Regions from separate parts of the Fictibacillus nanhaiensis genome, predicted to be linked through region 1. Evidence: riboswitches for the same ligand, from Rfam matches in the RefSeq annotation. Region 1 holds a riboswitch; each other region holds the start of a gene.
What was found. A riboswitch is a leader RNA that binds a small molecule or an ion and turns the genes downstream of it on or off. The one in region 1 is predicted to bind cyclic di-AMP.
Positions count from the first base shown of each region.

Region 1 (7,811 bases):
TTGGGAATATGTTTGTGGAGAAGATCTGTTAGAAGATAATCACCTTACTACCTCATACCCTGCTGAAGGAGACGGAACCGTTCATGTTGTTGCTAGTGGTCCAGACACCCAGCTAGGAATCATGAGTGATCTTTTCTATTCACTGATCTCATGTGCAGAGAAATCAATCTGGATTGCAACGCCATACTTCGTACCTAATGAAGCGATTCGAACAGCTTTAAGAGTGGCTGCTAAAAAAGGAGTTCAGGTTCGATTATTAGTTCCTGAAATCAATGATGGCTTTTTAACACAATATGCAACGCGTTCCTATTTCCCAGAACTTCTGCGTTCGGGAATAGAAATCTATTCCTACAAAAAAGGATTTCTTCATCAAAAGGTTATCATTATCGATGGTGATACAGCTTCGATCGGTACTGCTAATATGGATATGCGAAGTTTTCATCTTAATTTTGAAGTGAACGTGTTCTTGCTAAATACAGGATCTGTCCGTGATCTCGTAGAACAATACGAAGAAGACATGGTCGAATCTGTTAGAGTTAAGCCCGTTGAGTTTTACAAAAGAGGTTTATGGGAACGTACAAAAGAATCATTTGCTCGTTTATTCTCAGGGGTTCTGTAAAGCTCCTACTGTGACACAAAAAAACAAGAATAGAAAATCCTCCTCAGGAATAGGTTGTACGAGACCGTGTAACTTGAGGGGGATTTTTTATGGATTGGCTCGAGGCCTTAATATTGGGCATTGTACAAGGTGTGACTGAATTTTTACCCGTAAGTTCGACAGGACACCTGCTTCTTGGCAGGCAAATGTTTCAGCTAGAGGAAGCGGGTTTATTTTTGGATAGCATGCTTCATGTCGGAACACTTATTGCCGTGATGACGGTGTATTGGAGAGAAATTCTAAAAGTGATAAAAAGCCCCTTCAGCAAAACGGGCATTCTGCTGATAGCTGGTACGATACCGACCGCTATAATAGGACTGGCATTTAAAGATTTTTTTGAGGAGATCTCAAAAACTGGAATTACTGTAGGTTGGGAGTTTCTGATTACAGGTTTCTTGCTTTGGTGGGCTGACTCTTATAAACGGAATGGATACAAAGGAATTGATGATATTTCTATACGTGATGCACTTGTGATCGGCACGTTTCAAGGTGCAGCGATTCTTCCTGCTATTTCACGTTCTGGACTGACAATCGCAGCCGCGCTCTTCTGTAAGATCGACAAAAAAGCAGCTGCTTATTTTTCGTTTTTACTATCTATCCCATCTATTGCTGGGGGAGTAGTATTGCAGTCTAAGGATCTATTTGTAGGAGCACATCCTCCTATCTCTTATTCAGCATTATTGGTCGGTACTCTAGCGTCGGCTCTTTTTGGATATGTGGCGGTAAAGTGGATGATTAAACTTCTTCAAACCGGTACGTTAAAAGGGTTTGCTATTTATGTTTGGTTGATTGGAATCGTTGTATTGATTCTTCAATTTTCAGGTAAAATGTAAAGTATTTGTTAACCCTACAAAAATGGATTGACATTTAAAAGATAGAGGATTACAGTATATGTAATTCAAAATTTAGCAGGCTTTAGATCGCTGAATTTACAGTTATTTTATGGTGAAACTACTGTAAAACGGGGGAACCAATCTTTTGGGGTGAATTTTGCTCTATTAGCAAAAAGGGATACTCCAATCCCTAATCCGACAGCTAACCCCGTAAGCGTCATGTCACTGGAGAGGTCAATTTGGTGGAAAACCGGACCCGCTTTTTTGTGTGGTCTTTTTTTTGCGTTTTTTTACTTAAATTTGTATACCTCTTAACCAGCAAAACTAGAGAAATAACAAAGCAAAAACTTCATGGATTTTAAGGGGAGACCATAATGAAAAAACAGTTTGCAGTAATTGGATTAGGACGTTTTGGAGGAAGCATCTGTCGAGAATTTGCGACGATGGGCTATGATGTTCTAGCTATAGATAAAGATATGGAAAGAGTAAATGAGTTTGCAACAATAGCTACTCAAGCTGTTCAAGCAAACTCTACGGATGAGAACGTGATGAAGTCTTTAGGAATTCGAAATTTTAACCACGTCATCGTATCAATCGGAGAAGACATTCAATCAAGTATCTTAACCACTCTACTCCTAAAGGAATCAGGAGTTCAAAAGGTATGGGTTAAAGCACAGAATGACTATCATCACAAAGTGTTGGAGAAGCTAGGAGCAGACCGTATTATCCACCCAGAGCGCGATATGGCGCTTCGGGTTGCTCAACTCATTTCTTCTGAAAAAATTATTGATTTTATCGAGCTATCGCATGAACACAGTATTGTAGAGATAGGTGTAACGGATAAACTTGTTAACAAAACGTTAACAGATCTTGATGTTCGAGCACGTTATGGCTGTAATATTGTAGCAATCAAACGTGGAGACGAGATTCTCGTATCTCCTATTGCTGACGTATCTCTTCAATATGGAGATATACTCGTCGTAATCGGTCGAAACGAAGATCTAAATCGATTTGAGGATGAGGAAGTGTAAACATTGGCACTACATGTCAGAAAGCATAAACGTTTTTTGCATAACCCAATTAAATTGAATCCTCCTCAATTTTTAGCGTTGCTATTTTTATTTCTTATTTTTGTTGGCATGTGTTTGTTAAAGCTACCTGTCGCTCATGAAGAAACGTTATCTTGGGTAGATGCTTTTTTTATTGCCACTTCAGCAGCAACCGTAACAGGCTTAGCTACCGTTGATCCAGGTTCAACGTTTACCTTGTTTGGGGAGATCGTCATTTTATTTTTAATCCAAGTCGGAGGACTCGGGGTCATGTCCTTTGCATCACTCGTTGTTATTATGATGGGAAGAAAAATTTCCATCAAACAACGTGTATTGATGCAAGAAGCACTCAACCAGCCTTCTATCGGCGGTGTGATCCGTTTAGTTCGAAATTTATTTGTGTTTTCAATCGGAATTCAAATCATTGCTACCTTCTTATTATCATTGAGACTTGTGCCAGATTTAGGTGTGCGCAAAGGGATATACTACAGCATATTTCACGTCATATCCGCATACAATAATGCTGGTTTTTCACTCTGGTCTGATGGTTTGATGGGTTATGTAGGAGATCCAATGATGAATCTTGTCATATCATTCTTAATTATAACGGGTGGAATTGGATTTACCGTTTTAGTTGATATTTGGGTAAGCCGCCGCTGGAAAACACTCTCACTACATTCTAAAGTAATGTTGTTGTCCACTTTGATATTAAATGTTGTAGCAATCTTGTTTTTTTATCTTTTTGAGTTCAACAACCCTAAGACGATCGGGATGCTAACAGGCGCTGAACAATTTTGGGCTTCCTATTTTCAAGGTATTTCACCAAGAACAGCAGGTTTTAACTCGATTGATATGACAGCAATCAACCCTGATACATCTCTATTAATGGTCCTTTTGATGTTTGTTGGAGCAGGAAGTACTTCAACAGGTGGAGGGATCAAGCTGACAACGTTTGTCGTTATTATATTTACTGTTGCAGCCTTCTTGAAAGGTAATGAAGATACAGTCGTGATGAGAAGAACGATTAGAAACGCGGTGGTTTACAGAGCTCTTGCTATTACAACCATTTCAATTCTATTTATATTTGCAGCGCTATTTGTAATCACATATGTTCAAAAGGATACCTCGTTTATGGTTATCGTTTTTGAAGTGGTTTCAGCATTCGGGACAGTTGGATTAAGTATGGGGCTAACGCCAGATCTCACAATCATCGGAAAGATTGTGATCTGTATAGTAATGGTTTTCGGTAAATTAGGACCTTTAACGTTGGCATTTAGTCTGGCTAAACAAACAAAAGATAATATTAGATATCCAGACGGTGAAGTGTTCACGGGATAACGGGATAAAAAAAGCTAATGCACTGAGGGAAAGCTCCTTCATACTGCGTTAGCTTTTTTGGTTCTTTATGGGTTAATTGACTTCCTCTTGGGAAAGCTAAAACAAGATTTTAAAGAGAGGAAGAGAGATTATCATGCAAAAAATTAAAGAAGCTTTTCTCGTTTCTCCCTTTCTTGTCTTTTTTCTCGTCCATTCTGAACAAGTAGGGGTAGGGGTTTTAGGGTATCAGCGAATCATCGCTAAATACGCAGGGTATGATTCTTGGATATCGGTTATCATAGCAGCTGTTTTGGTACATCTTCTAATCTGGATGATCTATTACGTGCTTGATAATGGTGATGGAGATATTGTGACCACACATAAAACGTTGTTTGGCGGTTTTATAGGAAATCTATTTAACCTCTCTTTACTTCTCTATTTTCTGCTCTGGTCGATTACTGTACTAAGAACTTATATTGAAGTTATACAAGTATGGATGTTTCCGACTTTAAGTACTTGGAAAATTGCAGCTGTATTCCTTTTATTAACGTACTATGTTGTTTCTTCTGGTTTTCGAACGGTGGCAGGTATTTGTTTTCTAGGAGTGGTTATTCCATTAGGTCTGATCGTTTTGCTGGTGTATCCACTGGAATTCACTCATTTTTCTAACCTTTTGCCTGTATTCGATGAAAGTATGAAGGATTACTTGTCAGCAACAAAAAATATGATGCTGAGTTATCTTGGTTTTGAAACGCTACTTGTCTTTTATCCGTTTATCAAAAATGCTAAGCGATCGCAGAAATTTGCTCATCATGCCAATCTTTTTACATTTATGATGTACTTGCTAGTCACTTTGTTTTCATTTGCCTTTTTTAGCGAGGAACAATTGTCTAGAAATATTTGGGCAACATTATCTATGGTAAAAATCGTTCAAGTTTCATTTGTAGAACGCTTTGATTTCGTATTCGTCTCCATGTGGTGTTTAGTGATTCTCCCTAATATTGCATTGGCGATTTGGTGTTCGAGCCGAGTAGCCAAATTGATGTTGAACATTCGTCACCACATCACACTCATTGTGATGCTAGTCTTAGTATTAGCAGCTTGTTACTATTTGGACACGCGGCTTAAAATTAATATGCTAAACAATTACACAAACAAGGTTGGTTTTTACTTAGCTATCAGTTATATTCCACTTCTTTTTATAATGACTTTTATAAAAAAACACTTTAAGAAAAATAAAAAAGAACAGGCATCACCCACTACATGACACAAGAAAAAACTGACCGTTAACTTCCTTCATCTGTTCAAGAGATAAAGGAATTAACAGTCAGTTTTTTATTAAGCTTGAAGAAGCATAGTAAGGCGCGTTTTATGTTTTTCACGCTGAGAATCATCTGATGTATTGTGCCAATTCTGCAGAGTCTCGTTGATTAATTGGGTGACCATATGCTTTGTCCAAACTACATAAGCGCCATACGTATCCCCTTTGAAAAAGGAAGAGAGCATATTATTATCAGGCCCGAAGAAGAAACCGAGCTGATCATGAATGAGTGTAGCCTCATCCATCGAGAAGGGCATGATTTTATCTGAAAGGGTAAATTGATAAGAATTGTTTTCTTTTTTAATGAATGCGATCGCGTATACCTGTCCTTCTGGAAGAAAACCTTTCGTAGTAGGTAAGAGCAGTAACGGATTATGTCCTTTGTCATAAGCGATAAAAAAGTCATTCACATCTTCCTCAAACTGTGGTGTGCGTGACATTGAAGCTAGTGCAATTTCTTTTTGTACGTTTAACATGTAACAACCCTCATTCCGTTATATTTCTTACTATCATTCTTACCGCTAGTTTGCTAGATTATACGTGTCATTTTCTTTACTAAACTGCTGTGATAAGTTGTTGAAAGGGAATTGACGGACAAATTGTAAACGCATACACTAGAAGTAGTTATTAGCCGTTAGAGAAAGAGTGATTCATGCAATGGCATTATCAATTGAACGTTTGATCGGAAAGATGGCCATGTTAGGGGTATTAGATGAAAGTTATCTGCCTGAAATTGAGAAATTGGGCTGGAAGTATTGCGTAGGCAAAGCTGGTTCCATGGATTCACAAAAGGTAGTAGCTGCCATTGAAACAGCGGCCAAAAGTGAAAATATCATTCAAACCGGAATTTATCGTGAAACACATTCGTTATATCATGCAATCATGGAAGCTTTTCATGGGGTGACAAGAGGGCAGGTTCAGCTTGGCACTGTTCTTAGGACTGTAGGGTTACGTTTCATCGTTGTCCGCGGTAATCCGTATGAGAAGAAAGAAGAAGGTGACTGGATCGCAGTCGCTCTCTATGGAACGATAGGTGCTCCTGTAAAAGGATTAGAGCATGAGGCGATCGGTCTAGGAATCAATCATATTTAAATAATGCCCATAGTAACTAGTGATGAGGGGGCGTATTCGAAAGAGTTTTCTTTCGGGTGCGCTCTTTTTGTATGTGAAAAATGCATTTTTTAGTGAGACTAGTTGTCTTTGAAAGTAGTTGATTTCCGTTCCAGGATGCTCGCTTTCCGGGGGGCGTGCGGTGAGCCTCTTAGCGCTCTGCGCTGTTAAGAGTCTCACCTGTCCCGCTGATCCCCAGGAGTCTCACACCTTGCACTCCAATCAACTTGTCAAAGAAGATAAAAAAATAACCCAAAGTCACCACTTATATGTAGAACGCCTTAATAAAAAGAACGTTAATAAAAGAGGGATGAAGATGATTACATTAACAGGTAATACGCTTTCCATGGAAGAGATCAAGCGGATTCTGCATCATAACGAACCCGTAGAAGCTTGCCCGCTTAGCATGAAGAAAGTAGCAGATAGTCGGAAAGCGGTTGAGGAGATCGTAGCTGCAGGTAAAGTCGTATACGGAATTACTACCGGCTTCGGAAAATTTAGCGATGTTTTTATTTCTAGAGACGATGTAGAAACGCTTCAGATCAATCTGATCCGCAGTCATGCGTGCGGCATAGGAGATCCTTTCCCAGAGACGATCTCCCGCTTGATGCTGATCTTGCGTGCCAATGCACTTCTAAAAGGGTTATCGGGTATCCGTCCAGTCGTAATCGAAAGGCTACTAGAGTTGGTCGAAAAAAGTGTCCATCCTGTTGTTCCTCAACAAGGATCCCTTGGGGCAAGCGGAGACCTTGCACCGCTCTCTCACTTAGCACTTGTATTAGTAGGTGAGGGAGAGGCTTTTTACAAAGGGGAACGTATGCCGGGTCAAGAAGCTTTAAAGAGAGCGGGCATTGAACCCGTTGTGTTAACGGCAAAAGAGGGTCTAGCTTTAATTAATGGAACACAAGCCATGACGGCACAAGGAATTGCTGCCTATATAGAAGCCGAACGAATCGGACTCATGGCAGATGCGATTGCAGCACTCACAACAGAAAGTTTACGGGGGATAACAGATGCGTTTGACGAAGATGTACATCTTGCTAGAGGTTACCAAGAGCAGGTAGATGTCGCTCGTCGATTGAGAGAATATTTAGAAGGCAGCCAGCTTACAACGAAACAAGGAGAGATTCGGGTCCAGGATGCTTACTCCTTAAGGTGTATCCCTCAAGTTCATGGTGCCTCATGGCAAGTTCTTGGTTATGTAAAAGAAAAGCTTGAGATTGAGATGAATGCTGCAACGGATAACCCACTGATTTTTGAAGGAGGAAACAAGATCATATCAGGTGGGAACTTTCATGGTCAGCCGATCGCTTTTGCCATGGACTTCTTAAAGCTCGCTGCTGCAGAATGGGCAAATATTTCAGAGCGACGCATCGAACGGATGGTCAATCCTCAGTTGAGTGATTTACCTGGTTTCTTAAGTCCAAATCCAGGGCTAGAGTCTGGTGCGATGATCATGCAGTATGCAGCAGCATCACTCGTTTCAGAAAATAAAACATTGGCACATCCTGCAAGTGTTGATT
Region 1 is NZ_JBHUPF010000002.1:229,121-236,931, forward strand. Features, by position in the region: gene cls (cardiolipin synthase) at 1-619, shown strand, start outside; gene ACFS5O_RS01615 (undecaprenyl-diphosphate phosphatase) at 709-1,491, shown strand; cyclic di-AMP (ydaO/yuaA leader) riboswitch at 1,570-1,724, shown strand; gene ACFS5O_RS01620 (potassium channel family protein) at 1,866-2,522, shown strand; gene ACFS5O_RS01625 (TrkH family potassium uptake protein) at 2,526-3,878, shown strand; gene ACFS5O_RS01630 (GerAB/ArcD/ProY family transporter) at 4,012-5,124, shown strand; gene ACFS5O_RS01635 (hypothetical protein) at 5,196-5,654, opposite strand; gene hutP (histidine utilization transcription antiterminator HutP) at 5,836-6,270, shown strand; gene hutH (histidine ammonia-lyase) at 6,605-7,811, shown strand, end outside.

Region 2 (7,811 bases), on a different contig from region 1:
AAAACCTGTAGCCGTAAACATAGAGATGACTTGAAACCGAGCGATTTCTTTTTTTAAGCCTGTTAACGTGAACAGGAGAACATTAATTTCAATAACGATTCCTATGATTGCAAAATAAAGCAAAGTAAATAAAAAACCCACAAAGTCACCTCCGTTAAAATTCTTCTTTACCTGTATACCCTTATTTTCTATTTATATAGAGGAAATAAAACATTTTATTCGTTTCATAAACATTTATGGCCCCTCATATAGTTTTGTACAGGAGGGATGTAGATGACTGGTTTTCTGATTGCCTTAGTGCCGGCAAGCCTATTGTGTGGAGGAGTTGCTATGTTGATTCATACATTCGTGAAAAAAGATTCTTATTATTATGATCAAGAGAATCTTTGGGAAGATACATCGCTTACATCGGAAGATTATCGTTTGAAATAACACATTCATTACTTGATATTTTCCCTCGTTATGGTAAAAAGTAAGATAACAATAACTAGAATCGAGGACTTGATGTGAGGAAAGTATCAAAGAAATGGTTAATTGGTGGTGCAGGATTAGCCCTCATACTATTCCTGGTCTTTCAATTTTATGGAGAAACTGAAGGAGCAAGTGAAACACAAACCTTGAAGGTTGTGGCACTAGGAGATTCCTTAACATACGGAGTGGGTGACCCATCCAAGACAGGTTATATTGGAATCGTAAAAAGAAATATTCAGCAGCAAACAGGACGAAATGTAATCATCAATAATTTTGGAATCTCTGGACAGCGTTCTGACCAATTGTTAAGACAATTGGATAATGGAGTCGTGATCAAGTCATTAAGACAAGCGGATCATATCTTTGTTTTTATCGGAACTAATGATTTTCGTAAGGCTGCCGGCTGGAACTTCCGTCAGTTGCCACAGCAGAAATTAGTACTTGGAAAAGAAAAGCTAAGAAACAACTTAAGTAAAACACTTACAGTCGTGAGGGAGAACAATTCCTTTGCACCTATCTATGTATTAGGTCTTTATAATCCTTATTTCGGAAAAGAATACGATCCTGCAGCTGCAGAGAGTATTAAATCTTGGAATGAAGCAATCGTAGAAGCGAGTCAGGCAAGCACGCTTACAAAATACATCTCAACCTTTGAACTTTATGAAAACGTTGAGAAAAAACTGTATTTTTCTGATTCTATCCATCCCAATAGAAGAGGATATAACAGATTAGGAAACTGGGTTTATAACCAGTGGAAGCCTTTAAACCAGGAATGATCTCTTAGAAGCTGATACTTCTAAGAGATTTTTTTATTTCTTATTAGAAGGTTGTTGTCGTAAACTTTGTTGCTTTTGGAAGTGTTGATCTCCGTTCCAGGCTGCTCGCTTTCCACGGGGCAGGCGCTGAGCCACATTCGTACGTTTCACTCTTAAGTGTCTCAGCTGCCCGCCTGTCCCTTAGGAGTCTCGCACCTTCCTCTACAATCAATTTTCAAAGGTGACAAAGAGTTCAAAGCAACAATCTTATAAGATAAGAGCGGTATAAAACGCTGTTGTCGTAATCTTGCTTGCTCTTTGGAAGAAGCTTATTTCAGTTGCTCGGTTTCCCTTGGGGCAGGCGAGGAGTCGCGAACATTCCATTCCAATCAATTGTCAATGGAAGTAAGGAATCGATAGGCACAATTCATTAGAGAAAAACATTTAAAAAAACGGTTGACTTGAGAATGATTATCATTATAATTAGAAGTGAAGTTGATAATCGTTTTCAATTACTTATACATAGAAGGAGTAACTGACATATGTTTAAAAAGAATCTTTTTACGGTTGTTACAATGGTCCTACTAGCTGCTTTAGTCTTAGCAGGCTGTGGTAAATCAAACGAGGGTGCAAGTTCGAATAATAATGATACAAAAAAAGAAGAAGTAAACCTATATACAAGTCGTCACTATGAAGTTGATGATAAAATCTTTGCTGATTTCACAAAAGAGACAGGAATTAAAGTCAACCTTATTAAAGGTAAAGAAGATGAGTTGATCGAGCGTCTTACAAGAGAAGGGAAAGCAACAAAAGGAGACCTTTTCTTCACATCTGATGCTGGACGTTTACACTGGGCAAAAGATAAAGACCTCTTACAGAGTGTTGAAAGTGAGACATTAAATAAAAATATTCCTGATAATTTAAGAGATAAAGACAATCAATGGTTCGGTCTAACAAAACGTGCACGTGTTATCGTATATGATCAGAAAAAAGTAGACAAATCAGAACTATCTACTTATGAAGCGTTAACTGAAGACAAATGGAAAGGTAAAGTACTGATTCGTTCATCAGAAAATATTTACAATCAATCATTAGTATCATCCTTTATTTCATTAAACGGAAAAGATGAAGCGAAGAAGTGGGCAGAAGGGATCGTTAAAAACATGGCTCGTGATCCACAAGGTGGTGACAAAGACCAAGCGAAAGGTATCGCTGCTGGTGAAGGTGATGTTGCCATCATGAACTCATACTATTTTGGTCAGATGTTGAACTCAGAAGATCCTGAAGAAGTGAAAGTTGCTAAACAGCTAAGTGTGTTCTTCCCTAATCAAGAAACAACAGGAACGCACATCAATATTAGTGGTATAGGTGTTACGAAACACGCTAACAACAAAGAGAATGCTATAAAATTAATGGAATATCTGTCTAGTCCAAAAGTTCAAGAAGTATTTGCTGAAGCCAATTACGAGTATCCGGTTAATAAAGAAGTAGAACCTTCAGAGCTTTTAAAGTCTTGGGGTCCGTTTAAAGAACAAGATCTTAACCTTTCTGAGTTAGGTGAAAACAATGCAGATGCTGTTAAAATTATGAATGAAGTTAGCTGGAAATAAACTTAAATATTTTGCCGTATCACGATTTGTGATACGGCTAATTCCATGTAAAAACAAACAACAAGAACAATGCTGATGAGTAAAGAAGGTGAAAATATTGTATTACATTCGAAAAATGAGATCACAGTTTAATAGTTGGGCTTTGCTTAGTGTGATTTTTTCTATTTTAATCCTTTTACCGGCTTTGCTCATCATGGTTCAGTTATTCGCTGAGAGTAATGAGAATTGGGAACACATTAAAGAGTATATGTTGAAAAATTATATCGTAAATTCCGTAACACTCGTTAGTTTTACTGGTCTTTTCACAGTGTTAATCGGGGTAAGTGCGGCATGGCTAGTTTCCGCATATAAAGTTCCGATGCATCGGTTCTTTAAGTGGGGTCTTATCCTCCCGCTTGCGATTCCACCTTACATTGGGGCTTATACGTACCATGGCATTTTAAATTATACAGGTGTCATTCAAACGTCATTAAGGAACCAGTTTGGTATAAAAGTGGACCAAAAGTTCTTTGACATCATGAACATTCCCGGTGCTGTTTTTATCTTTACGATGTTCCTGTATCCATATGTATATATCATCACAAAAAGTTTCTTAGAAAATCAGTCATCATCACTGATTGAGAATGCACGGTTGCTAGGCAAAGGATCGTTCATGACATTTATACAAGTCGTCCTTCCTGTATCACGTGCAGCGATTGTAGGTGGTGTTAGCTTAGTCATTCTTGAAGTCTTCAATGATTACGGGGTAGTAAAGTATTTCGGTATTCAAACCTTTAGTACAGCCATATTTCAAGCGTGGTTTGGGATGGGGGATATCTATTCAGCTATCAAGTTAGCGGGTACTTTGATGTTTATCGTAGTTTTGATCTTGATCTTAGAAAAAGTAATAAGAGGCAGAAAACAGTATAGTTATTCCACTTCAAAAGTCCGCCCGTTACAACCTAAAGAACTTAAAGGTTGGAAAAAGTTTGCTGTGCTATCTTTTTTTCTTTCTTTATTTGCTCTAGCTTTCGCCATTCCTTTTATACAGCTTTTACATTGGGTGTATATGACTTATGACGTGATTTTAAGTGCTGCATTTGCAGATTTGATCTGGAATTCAGTTTTTGTTGCTGCTGTAGGTTCACTTCTTATCATAATGGTGGCTTTAATCATCGCTAACTTTAGTCGTCTTTCAAAAGGTTGGACCGGAAAGTTTTTTTCAAAAATTACGGTTCTAGGCTATTCAATCCCGGGAGCTGTAATTGCTATAGGCGTCCTTACTTTATTTCTCTTCCTAGATCAAAAGGTCATATCGTTATACGAATGGCTTGGGTTAGAGCCAACACTTGTACTAAGCCTCAGTATTAGTATGCTGATCTTTGCTTATGTTGTTCGCTTTCTTGCCGTTGGTTTTAACTCGATCGAATCAGGTTTTGATAAAGTAGGAACCGTTTTTACAGAAGCTTCAAGAACATTAGGGATGTCAGTGACAAAGACATTCTTTAAAGTAGATATCAAAATGATCAAAGGTGCGATTGCTGGTGGTTTCATTCTAGTTTTCGTAGATATTTTAAAAGAGCTGCCTCTCACTCTTATCCTGCAGCCTTTTAACTTCTATACGTTGGCTACAAAAACATTTCAATATGCAAGCGATGAACGTATTCACGAAGCCTCTGTTTCATCCATGGTGATTATTTGTATAAGTGCACTTTCGATCTTCTTTTTACACAGAGTTTTAGAAAAGGAGCCAAAATAATGTTTGTTCAAATCAAAGACTTAACGTTTCGTTACAAAAATTCGCAAAAACCTCTGTTCGAAAACCTGTCTCTAAGCTTTAAACAGGGAGAAGTTTCAGTAATCTTAGGAGAAAGCGGCAGTGGGAAAAGTACGTTACTTCGTCTTATAGCAGGGCTAGAAGTGCCATCGAAAGGATCAATTCTGATCGATCAGGCAGTCATGAATGATACATTCCGTTTTGTCCAGCCAGAAAAACGTGGCGTTGGTTTGGTTTTTCAAGATTATGCTTTGTTTCCTCATATGACAGTTGAAAAGAACATAAAATTTGGCTTAACAAAAATGAATCGTAAACAGAAACAAGCAAGAATGGAAGAATTATTGACTATTGTAGGTATGGAGGACTATGCTTCCCGTTATCCTTATGAATTGAGCGGTGGTCAACAGCAGCGTGTAGCATTAGCAAGAGCTATGGCTCCAAATCCATCTTTGATCATGTTTGATGAACCTTTTAGTAATCTTGACTCTAAGCTGCAATTACAGATTCGTGATGAGTTACAAGAAATCCTCAAACGTACTGGAATCACTTCTATATTTGTTACTCACGATGAAGAGGATGCTCGTGCTATTGGGGATCGTATTATACTAATGAACAATGGAAAGATTCAAGATGAAGGTCGGCCGGAAATGGTATTACAGAAGAGTAAAGAAAAGTTATCATTAGCATATGTATAAAAAAAAACCGGGATATCCCGGTTTTTATTTTTTGAATTGAGTATCTAATTTTCCGTTCATGTCGATTAAAAATCCGATTTCACGGCCTAATAATTCACCTAGTTCTTTTGCCTTTTTTTCGCTTTCGTTCTTTATTTGTTCAATCGTCAGTTCACCTTTTAGCTTCGATGCTCCAACGATAATACTTAAGTCACCTTTTTCATAAAATACAATTTTCATTTATAAATACCTCCCTGAAAAATAGAACCTTCTACATCATTCGTTTTTTTTTCACATGCTTATGGGGTAGAAGTGAGAATATGGAAAAACATTCATTGTGAAACAATTAATTGGAATAAATAAGTATGGCGCGTTTTCTTGACAAAAATTTATGTATGTTGATAAAATTAGAGCATATTATATATGATTCGCTGAATTCTAATGTTCTATTCGACAGAATATTTAGAGGCGGGGGAACCACAATTCGGCTTTTAAGCCTTGGGATGAATTTGTGCTTGCACAAAAGGGACAACTCTCAATTTCCTAATCCGACAGCTAACCTCGTAAGCGTTTTTGGAGAGAGAACTCTATACATGGGCTAAGTCTATGTGTTGCGGTGTATTCCCACGGAAAATCCTCTCTATTTTCGGTGGGTTTTTATATGCAACAAATAGGGCATGTATAAGTATAAATTTCTTCAAGGGTATTGCACGTAAAATAGTAAGAAAATTATAACAAAGGGGGTACTTTTATTATGAAATTATCTACAAAAATTTTAATTGCTCTAGCACTTGGTGTAGTTGCAGGTCTTATTCTTAATCTAGCTGTGCCTGATGCATTCTCAACTCTGGATAAATATGTTTTGAAACCAGTTGGGACATTGTTCTTAAACCTTATTAAAATGTTGGTTGTCCCAATCGTCTTCTTCTCAATCGTATTAGGAACTGCAGGTTTAGGTGATCCAAAGAAACTTGGAAGAGTTGGGGCAAAAACAGTTGGTTATTTCTTAGGAACTACAACGATTGCTATTATTATTGCTATGGCTTTAGCACTTGTCTTTAAACCTGGTGTAGGGGATTTTAAAACAGAAGGTGCCAAGTTCGAGCAACAAGAAGCACCGGCAGTAACAGATACGCTACTGAATATCATTCCTACTAACCCTATTCAAGCAATGGCTGAAGGAAACATGCTTCAAATTATTGCATTCTCTGTATTTGTAGGATTCGCTTTAACCATGTTAGGTAGCAAGACTAAAGGTGTGATGGATTTAATCGAGCAAGGTAACGATATTATGATGTACCTCGTAAACCTGATCATGAAATTTGCTCCATATGGTGCTTTTGCTTTAATTGCATCAGCAGTTGGAAGTCAAGGTATGGATGCGATTAAAGCGATGGGATTATACATGAGTGTAGTTATTTTAGCTTTATTCATTCACTCTGTTGTAGCCTATGGAGGTTCGATCGCACTATTTGCAAAGAAGAGTCCGATTTGGTTCTTTAAAGGCTTTGCACCAGCAATGTCAGTAGCATTCAGTACATCAAGTTCAAATGCAACACTTCCGATCTCAATGAAAACAGCTCAAGAGAATCTGGGTGTTCGAAAATCAATCAGTGGATTTGTCCAACCGCTTGGCGCAACGATCAACATGGATGGAACAGCCATCATGCAAGGTGTTGCGACAATCTTTATCGCGCAAGTTTACGATGTTAATTTGGGTATCACAGAAATGCTTACCGTTATCTTAACAGCGGTACTTGCAAGTATCGGTACAGCAGGTGTTCCTGGAGTTGGATTGATCATGTTAGCGATGGTATTGAACTCTGTAGGATTACCTGTCGAGGGGATTGCTCTAATCCTAGGTGTTGATAGACTTCTTGATATGCTTAGAACAGCTGTTAACATCACAGGTGATGCTGCTTGTGCGGTAATCGTTGATAAAGGGGAAGATAAACATCTTGGAACTCGTGAACATGAAGTGAGTGCTTAAATAATGCTTTAAAAGGTCACAGTGAATATACCTACTGTGGCCTTTTTTATATGCGGATATCATTAGTTTGTTAAGGTTGAGTAAATAAATGTAAGCACAGAGGAAAAATCATGTTAAAATAAGAAGATACATAATGAGATTTCGGAGTGATCTTCTTGGAAAAATGGCTAGAGATACTAACGCTTGCTGCAAAGATCATATGGGTACAGATTCAAACCGTCATTCATCCTATCATCGAGTTAATAGAGAGTGCGATGAACTCTTTTTGGTTTGTCTTTTCACTTACGATCATCGCAGGATACGTATTGCTTATGCTTGTACAGAACGCAATTACCTTCTATCAAGCTCATAACTTTATTCACAGAAAAATGAATAACGAACCCGTTAACGATATTGAATTTGCTCTATTTATGAAGTCACTTTGGAAAAAAGATCGATCTAAAGGATTATTGGCCAATGCCAAATCGGCTAAGAGCAGATACCTTCAATTCAATGCACAAGAACGTTTGTCACTACAAAACTATTTACAGCATCGGTTACGTTTTTTACGTGCGA
Region 2 is NZ_JBHUPF010000006.1:1,021,454-1,029,264, forward strand. Features, by position in the region: gene ACFS5O_RS08720 (TrkA C-terminal domain-containing protein) at 1-141, opposite strand, end outside; gene ACFS5O_RS08725 (hypothetical protein) at 274-432, shown strand; gene ACFS5O_RS08730 (GDSL-type esterase/lipase family protein) at 507-1,247, shown strand; gene ACFS5O_RS08735 (Fe(3+) ABC transporter substrate-binding protein) at 1,769-2,836, shown strand; gene ACFS5O_RS08740 (ABC transporter permease) at 2,952-4,574, shown strand; gene ACFS5O_RS08745 (ABC transporter ATP-binding protein) at 4,574-5,287, shown strand; gene ACFS5O_RS08750 (hypothetical protein) at 5,312-5,506, opposite strand; cyclic di-AMP (ydaO/yuaA leader) riboswitch at 5,686-5,851, shown strand; gene ACFS5O_RS08755 (dicarboxylate/amino acid:cation symporter) at 6,021-7,256, shown strand; gene ACFS5O_RS08760 (hypothetical protein) at 7,412-7,811, shown strand, end outside.
Region 2: another riboswitch for cyclic di-AMP. It lies ahead of ACFS5O_RS08755 (dicarboxylate/amino acid:cation symporter); the one in region 1 lies ahead of ACFS5O_RS01620 (potassium channel family protein).

Region 3 (7,811 bases), on a different contig from region 1:
TCGTAATCATCATAACGTATCCTTTTTGTAGAGTCAAACAATTTAATTGTGTAAAACTAAATTGTGTTATAATGCAAGTACCCTTTACAAAAAGAAAGGAAACATCATGAAAAATGAAACCTTAAAATTAGAAAACCAAATATGTTTTAAAATTTATACAGCAGAACGTGAAATCACAAAGCTTTATAGAGAGTTGTTAAAAGAACTCAACGTGACTTATCCACAATATTTAGTATTGCTTCTTTTATGGGAAAAACATTCATTAACTGTAAAAGAATTAGGGCAAAGGTTATTTTTAGATTCAGGGACCCTTACTCCCATGTTAAAGCGTATGGAGATGAATGGTCTCGTTGAAAGAAAAAGATCAGAACAAGATGAGCGAAGTGTGATCGTGTCTGTAACGGAAAAAGGAAATGCCTTAAAAGAAAAAGCAGAGTGTATTCCAAATCAGCTTGTTGATAATATTCCGATGGGAAAAGAGGAACTCTCAACATTGAATGAAACGTTGACAAGTATGTTAGAGCAGTTGCAGAACCAAACGAAATGATAGAGAAAAAGACGCTAAGAACAAGTTCTCGGCGTCTTTTTGTTTTTTTTTATCCTAGCTCAAACCAAACCAAAACCCTAGTTCGACGTGTTGCGCACACGACATGTACAAATAAAAAAATACCTTGGCTAAATAAGCCAAGGTATTACGGTTTAATGATTGTTGTTCGCTTCATCATCACGCATCAGCCAGCCCTCAAAGTGGCGCTTGACGTAATTTTCAGCCTCTTGATAGCTTGAAAATGTTTCATCAACTGGATGAGTCTTATGTGTGATCAGCCATGTTTGATTATCTTCAGAATAAATCTTTGATACTTCACGATGGTTGTTCACATACAAGCTGCCATCAGGATTTTCCTTCACGTTGTGTTCGTTCTTCGGTGCATCGATTCGTCGAGGCTGTTCATGGAATGCAGCAACAACAAACTTTTCAAACGCTTCAGAAGTCATGTTTCCGCCAGAAGCTTTCGGATGTCCGCCTCCACCATATTGTTTCGCGTAGATCGAGCAATCCACTTCATCATGAATGGTGCGTAATCCAATACGCTTATTGGCAATGTTTAAAATCACAATCAAGTCTAAGTGAGGATTTTCACGATTGATCTCGTTCCCGAGCTCGGAATGATAGCGTTCCGCATGTAGGATTCCAATCTTATACGTTTTCTCTTCAGATCCTTCGCCTAAAGACCAAGTATCCCAGATCTCGACCATCTGACGCTGTTTCTTTTTGATGTAATCTGCAATATTTTCTTCTTCTAAATCGAGAATCGTTGTTTCTGTTTCTGAGAACTGAAAAGAATCACCTTTTAAACGATTCATGATCTGGTCCTCAAATTTATCAGGAGGTAGGATAAAGAATAAGTCGTTTAAACGCTTAGCTTCAACCTTCTGGTCAAACCATTCCCACGTATCATATAAACGTACAAGCTCTACATATTCGTCGAGTGCGCCGGTTCGTTTAAGTTTACCGTTATCGATCAAATATTCGTAGAAAAGGGAAGTGGCACATGTTAAACGTTCATCATCATAACGAACTTGAACGTGCCCCCAATCAAACCCATTGAAATGAAGCGCTGTTGCATGGTGATCGATCAGCTTCACTTTTCCTCCTGCATTCGAGCGTTCATCAAGTCGCATCATTAATTCTTCGTTGACCGCAATATCGGTAATAATAATTTCTGTTTTTCTCTCTTTCGGATTATCGAGCAGCATCTCAACTCGGTCGTTAATCGTTCCATGTGAACAATACGATATCTTACAATTGTCTCCAAATGCTAGTTGTGCTAAATAACCGCACGATTTTCCGTCTAAATCATTGTGTGAAAATAAATGAATCATGTCAGTATCCTCTCTATTATGCTCTCTGTCTAGAGTATCGTCATAAAGCATAAAGTTCAACCTTTAAAAAAATTTACTATATAGGCTTACTGCCTTTATGAATAGACCGAGCTGTTGCATTCTTATATATAGGAGAGAATATGCACAATTCTTCTTACGAGACACGAGAAAAATACATTTACAATGGATGGAATTAGGTGGAAAATGATTAGGTGGGTAATTATGTAAATTGGGGGTTTTGATGTGCAGGAATTTCTGAAAGTGTTTCAGAATAAAAACTTCAGAAAGTTGTTTTTTGCTGGTTTTACTTCAATGATGGGAAGTATTATCGGCGTTACAGCTTTTATGTTTTATTTGCTAGATAAGTTCGGTGAACAGCCTTTTTATGCAACCCTTGCCGAATTGATGTATTCTCTACCAACACTAGCTGTATTCTTTCTTGTAGGGGTGTTAGCTGATCGTATGGATCGTCAAAAGATCGCTCTCTATTGCGACTGGATCTGTGCAGGCCTATGCCTCCTATTAATGGGTGCAATTTGGCTAGATTGGATGCCTCTCATTTTTGTGATCCTGTTCTTAAGGAGTGCAGTGGGGAAATTCTTTCATCCAGCTGACCAAGCGATGGTACAAGGCGTACTATCGAAAGAGGAGTATGCCATTGCGGCTGGTTTAAATCAAATGGTAGGTAGTTTGTTTATGCTATTTGGAAATATGATCGCCATATTTATTTATTGGAGTGTAGGAATACAAGGAGCCATTGCATTTGATCTTCTTACATATGTTTTATCAGCCTTGTTCATTATGAGTATGAAAGTAAATGAAGATATTCGTCTACCGAACGGACAACAAAGGTTTAAAGATATCCGAGTAAAGATGGTATGGAAGGACTTTGTTTCAGGTTTTGTTTACATCAAACAATCTAAACTTCTGCTTTCTTTAATCTTTGGTTTTTTCTTGTTTGGTATAGTAAATGGTGGATTATCAGTTATGCCGGCATTTATCATGAAATACAAACTAGCACCTGACAATTATGAACAAATGATGATGTGGATGGGTATCCTATTCGGTGTATCCATACTCTCTGGCAGTGTATTATGTTCGATGCTCGCTAAAAAGATTAGACTCTCGTATGCCATTGTTCTCGGTCTGTTTGTTAGTGGCGTATCCCTTGGTTTGTGCGCGCTTGCGCCAAATGTATGGTCATTCTTTATTTTGACCGGATTGGCTGGGTTTAGCATACCATTAATCAATATTGGGATCGGAGGCTGGTTACCAAAAATCGTTGACCCGAAAATGATGGGGCGTGTCCAAGGGTGGATCTCACCGATCAATATGTTATCTCATACGATGACTCTCGGTTTAATCGCATTGTTTTTCCCGAAGATTTTAACAGTCGAGATGCTGTTTTGGGTGGTTGGAGGGTGTCTGATTGTTGTTGGACTCTTCTACATGTTAACTTTACCAAAGTATGATATCGATGATGAAGAAAACAAAAATGAGTTACATTTAGAAAAAGTACCAGTTTAAAGGTGGAGATTATGGCGAAGCCCTTTTATAATGAAGAGCGGAGGGGAAGTCATGGCATCATTTCAAAACATATTATTCTGGATCTTTTTAATCTTACCGATCATTCTTTTCTTTGTAGCAATCGCAAGAACTTCATGGGTTTTAATGCTTGTAAACATGTTTTTAGCTCTGCCGATCATTTGGTTTGTGAGCTGGGTTACAGAAAGTTATGGTGCTGTCTTTGTGATAATTGCAATCCATCTGTTCACAGGAGTATGGCTATGGACGAAAAGACAGAGATTGGATTTTAGATCTTTTTAAAAAAGCTGAGCAAAGTTTTATTTGCTCAGTTTTTTTATGAATTTTTTTCGATTTGGTATTAAAACTTTGCAAGTAACACTTTATTTAATTTTAATATTCTGACTATTATTTAATTTGAAAAACATCGTAAATAAAAGAAATTAATAGAAAATAGTTGATTTGTTTTGTTTACATGAAATAAAACAGCATATTTTGGTTATTTTCGTATGAATCCTTAAAATTTTGAAGTTTTTACTTCGTTTACAAGGAACAAAAGCAGGAGTAATATATTTCTTATCGTAAAACTTTAAAATTTTTCCATGACCGCTGAATCCAATTTTGGAACGGAGGAACCATCGGCAGTTCTTTACTGCCTGGGGTGAAACTTATTTAAGTCGGGCGACTTCTGCCGTCCGAACCCGTCAGCTAACTTCGTAAGCGTGGTAGGAGAGGGAAGGTGAACATAAAAAAAGCAATGACCAATTAAAAAATATGATATTTATATCATGCGTCTTTATCGCTTAATTCCTAAAACTTTAGGAAGCGGGGGAACCAACCGCAGTCCAACGTGACTGCATGGGGTGAATCTCGAGAGATCGAGTAGGGCTACTCTCAAGCCCGAATCCGTCAGCTAACTCCGTAAGCGTTCAGAGAGAGGCAACAAATTTCGTGTGTTTACACGCTTATTCAAGTATGTGTAGAAGCCGCGAGAAGAGTTCCTCTTCCGCAGGCTTCTTTTTTGTTGCCTTTTTTACCGAAATGGAGGATGTAACGATGGAGAAATCATCTAGGAACGTGCTCATAATGTTTCCTGATCAAGTTTCAGATGTGTTTATTTCAAAACTAAGATTATGTGACGACTATCAATCTATTGTTCTCTGTGTTCCTAACCGAGATGAAGCAGATAGACTCTCACAAGTTGGTTTTCAACATGTGTATGTCATGAATTATGGTGACAAGCGTAAATTCATCGGGATGGTAGGTCCTTTTGTTCAAAAGATCATTGTTGTTGAATCTGGATTTTTAGAATGCTGCCAAACGATTGAACTTATTCGCAGCATCTATAACATACCTGTTTATGTCATCAAATCAGACACACGGTATATTTCCAGAGTTTATAAGGAGTTAGGTGCCGATTACGTAATTTATAACAAAACCGGAAATATTCAATTCTTACTTTCTTCATAAAAAAAGAGCGGAGGAATTCATTTATGAGATTAAGTCCAAACGAAATTGAACAGATTTTGTTAAAAGCGAAAAGAGATCAGTTAAATGCTTATTATGCAAGTGTGATTCAACATAGTCTCTCCAAATGGGTCATTCAAGACACGCTTAGAAGCAAAGGATAAACCATTCTATAAGAGGGGACTCATCGTATGTGTTCCCTCTCTATTTCAGACCAATGATAGGCAGGGGAAAACATGGGAGCAGAGTCAGTTGTATTATTGCCAAAAAGATTGTCGATCGGACAGATCAATGAATTTGTCAATGCTGCTGGTTCTTTTGAAAGTGAGATTCTTTTCTTTTATCAAGGCATACAGATTAATGCGAAAGGCTTGCTCTCTGTTAATCTATTTTTTTTGTCGCATTATTCTAAAAATCTGGATGAACCGATCACCCTTAGAGTGGAAGGGTCTGACGCACAAGTTGCGCTTAAAGATTTGTCACACATGCTATCAAGTTTTTACGAGTAGTTTACTAGTTAGTTTAGGAGGAAATTGCATTGTTAGATCTATATATGGTTTTAACTCTAATCGTTTCATTTTTGGTGTATTTTAACTTTATTTACTGGTGTGATCGAGTTGTTGGAGGAGAGACGAAAAAATGATAATAACGATGGTTGCAACAGGTGGCGTGTTTTTGTACTTAGTATACGCATTGATTAATCCTGAAAAATTTTAACGTTAATGTTTAACATACACTTAAAGGTTCATATAGGAGGAACAAAGTAATGGGCGTTTTACAAATGGCAATCGTGATTCTTTTATTGCTTCTGATCGTTAAACCACTAGGAAGCTATATCTATCACGTATTTTCCAACAAATCTAACAAAACAGATAAAGTGTTTGCTGGAATTGAAAAGATCATTTATTCCATATCTGGAATAAAAGAAAGACCAGGCATGACATGGAAAAAGTATACGATGTCATTATTATTAACGAACATTGTTCTGGTCGCAGTCGGTTATGTCATTTTAAGACTTCAAAAGTGGCTTCCGTTAAACCCTAGCCAGATTGACAACATGGAATCGACATTATCCTTTAATACGATTGTCAGTTTTATGACGAATACAAACCTACAACACTACAGTGGAGAAACAGGACTCTCATACTTTTCTCAAATGTCGGTCATCATGATGATGATGTTTACATCTGCCGTGACAGGAATCATTGTAGCAATTGCATTTATTCGTGGTATTACAAGCAAAGGTGCAACGATTGGTAACTTCTTTGAAGACTTTATAAAAGGCCATACTCGGCTACTTATTCCAATGGCTGTTGTCGTCACCCTCGTCTTAGTTGGATTAAAAGTTCCACAAACGTTAGATGGTACGATTCAGATTACAACGTTAGAAGGAGAGAAGCAGGAAATCGCAACAGGGCCAGTCGCTTCACTCGTTTCTATTAAACACTTAGGTACGAACGGTGGGGGGTTCTTCGGAGTGAACTCAGCACATCCTTTTGAGAATCCTAGTCCGTTAACTAATGTGATCGAAATACTTTCAATGTGGTGTATACCTGCTGCATTAACATACACGTATGGACGTTTTGCTAAAAATCAAAAACAAGGCTGGGTTATTTTCGGTGCAATGGCCATTCTCTTTATTGCGTTCTTATCTTTAATCTATATTTCCGAAAGTAACGGAAATCCAGCAATGAATGCTATCGGTCTTAGTTCAGAACAAGGAAGCATGGAAGGAAAAGAAGTTCGTTTTGGAACGGCTCAATCTGCACTGTTTAGCACAGTAACGACAGCTGCTACAACAGGAACGGTCAATAACATGCATGATACCTTGACTCCGCTTGGTGGAATTACACCATTATCACTTATGATGTTAAATACAGTGTTTGGCGGAGATGGAGTAGGTTTAGTGAACATGCTCATGTATGCGATCATCGGAGTGTTCATCTGCGGTCTGATGGTTGGTCGTACACCAGAATTTTTAGGCCGTAAAATAGAGCCAAGAGAAATGAAACTTATAACGATAGCACTTCTTGCACACCCGTTGATTATATTGGGTCCGACTGCCTTAGCTTTTATGACAGAGCTTGGAAAAGGGGCGATAAGCAACCCGGGATTCCATGGTATTTCACAAGTTCTCTATGAGTATACTTCTGCTGCAGCAAATAACGGCTCAGGCTTTGAGGGTCTTGGAGACAATACGCCTTTTTGGAATATCTCAACTGGACTTGTCATGCTGCTTGGGAGGTACGTTTCCATCATCGCTTTGCTCGCTGTAGCAGGGTCTCTAGTAAAAAAACAACCTGTTCCTGAAACGATTGGTACGTTTAGAACAGACAACATCCTTTTTGTAGGTATTCTTGTTGGGGCAGTGCTTATTATTGGTGCGTTAACCTTCTTACCTGTAATGGCGCTTGGACCAATAGCTGAATACTTGTCGATCCGTTAATTTAGAGAGGTGCAGATAAAAATGAATCAATCCAAACAGAGTGTTCGTTCTGGCCTCATCAGCCGAGCGATGGTGGAAAGTATAGTGAAGTTAAATCCAATAACGATGATGAAAAATCCGGTTATGTTCGTAGTAGAGATCGGAACATTCCTTGTCTTGCTCATGATGATCATGCCTAAGCAGTTTGATGCTGAAGGTAGATTTGGTTATAACTTATCGGTTTTCTTAATCCTTTTATTCACCATTCTATTTGCAAACTTTGCAGAAGCCTTAGCAGAAGGTAGAGGAAAAGCGCAAGCCGATAGTTTAAAGAAAACGAAAAAAGGCACGATCGCAAAAAAAGTGGTTAAATCAGGAACGATCAAAGAAGTATCTTCAGAAGATCTTCGTAAAGGAGATATTGTTTTAATCGAGACAGGTGACATGGTTCCGGGTGACGGTGAGATTATCGAAGGGCTTGCGTCCATTGATGAATCTGCTATCACAGGAG
Region 3 is NZ_JBHUPF010000006.1:2,786,406-2,794,216, reverse strand. Features, by position in the region: gene ACFS5O_RS17995 (MarR family winged helix-turn-helix transcriptional regulator) at 107-547, shown strand; gene ACFS5O_RS17990 (DHH family phosphoesterase) at 700-1,884, opposite strand; gene ACFS5O_RS17985 (MFS transporter) at 2,128-3,411, shown strand; gene ACFS5O_RS17980 (hypothetical protein) at 3,463-3,711, shown strand; cyclic di-AMP (ydaO/yuaA leader) riboswitch at 4,006-4,147, shown strand; cyclic di-AMP (ydaO/yuaA leader) riboswitch at 4,199-4,352, shown strand; gene ACFS5O_RS17975 (hypothetical protein) at 4,465-4,878, shown strand; gene ACFS5O_RS17970 (hypothetical protein) at 4,902-5,039, shown strand; gene ACFS5O_RS17965 (HPr family phosphocarrier protein) at 5,112-5,384, shown strand; gene kdpF (K(+)-transporting ATPase subunit F) at 5,515-5,592, shown strand; gene kdpA (potassium-transporting ATPase subunit KdpA) at 5,642-7,321, shown strand; gene kdpB (potassium-transporting ATPase subunit KdpB) at 7,343-7,811, shown strand, end outside.
Region 3: another riboswitch for cyclic di-AMP. It lies ahead of ACFS5O_RS17975 (hypothetical protein); the one in region 1 lies ahead of ACFS5O_RS01620 (potassium channel family protein).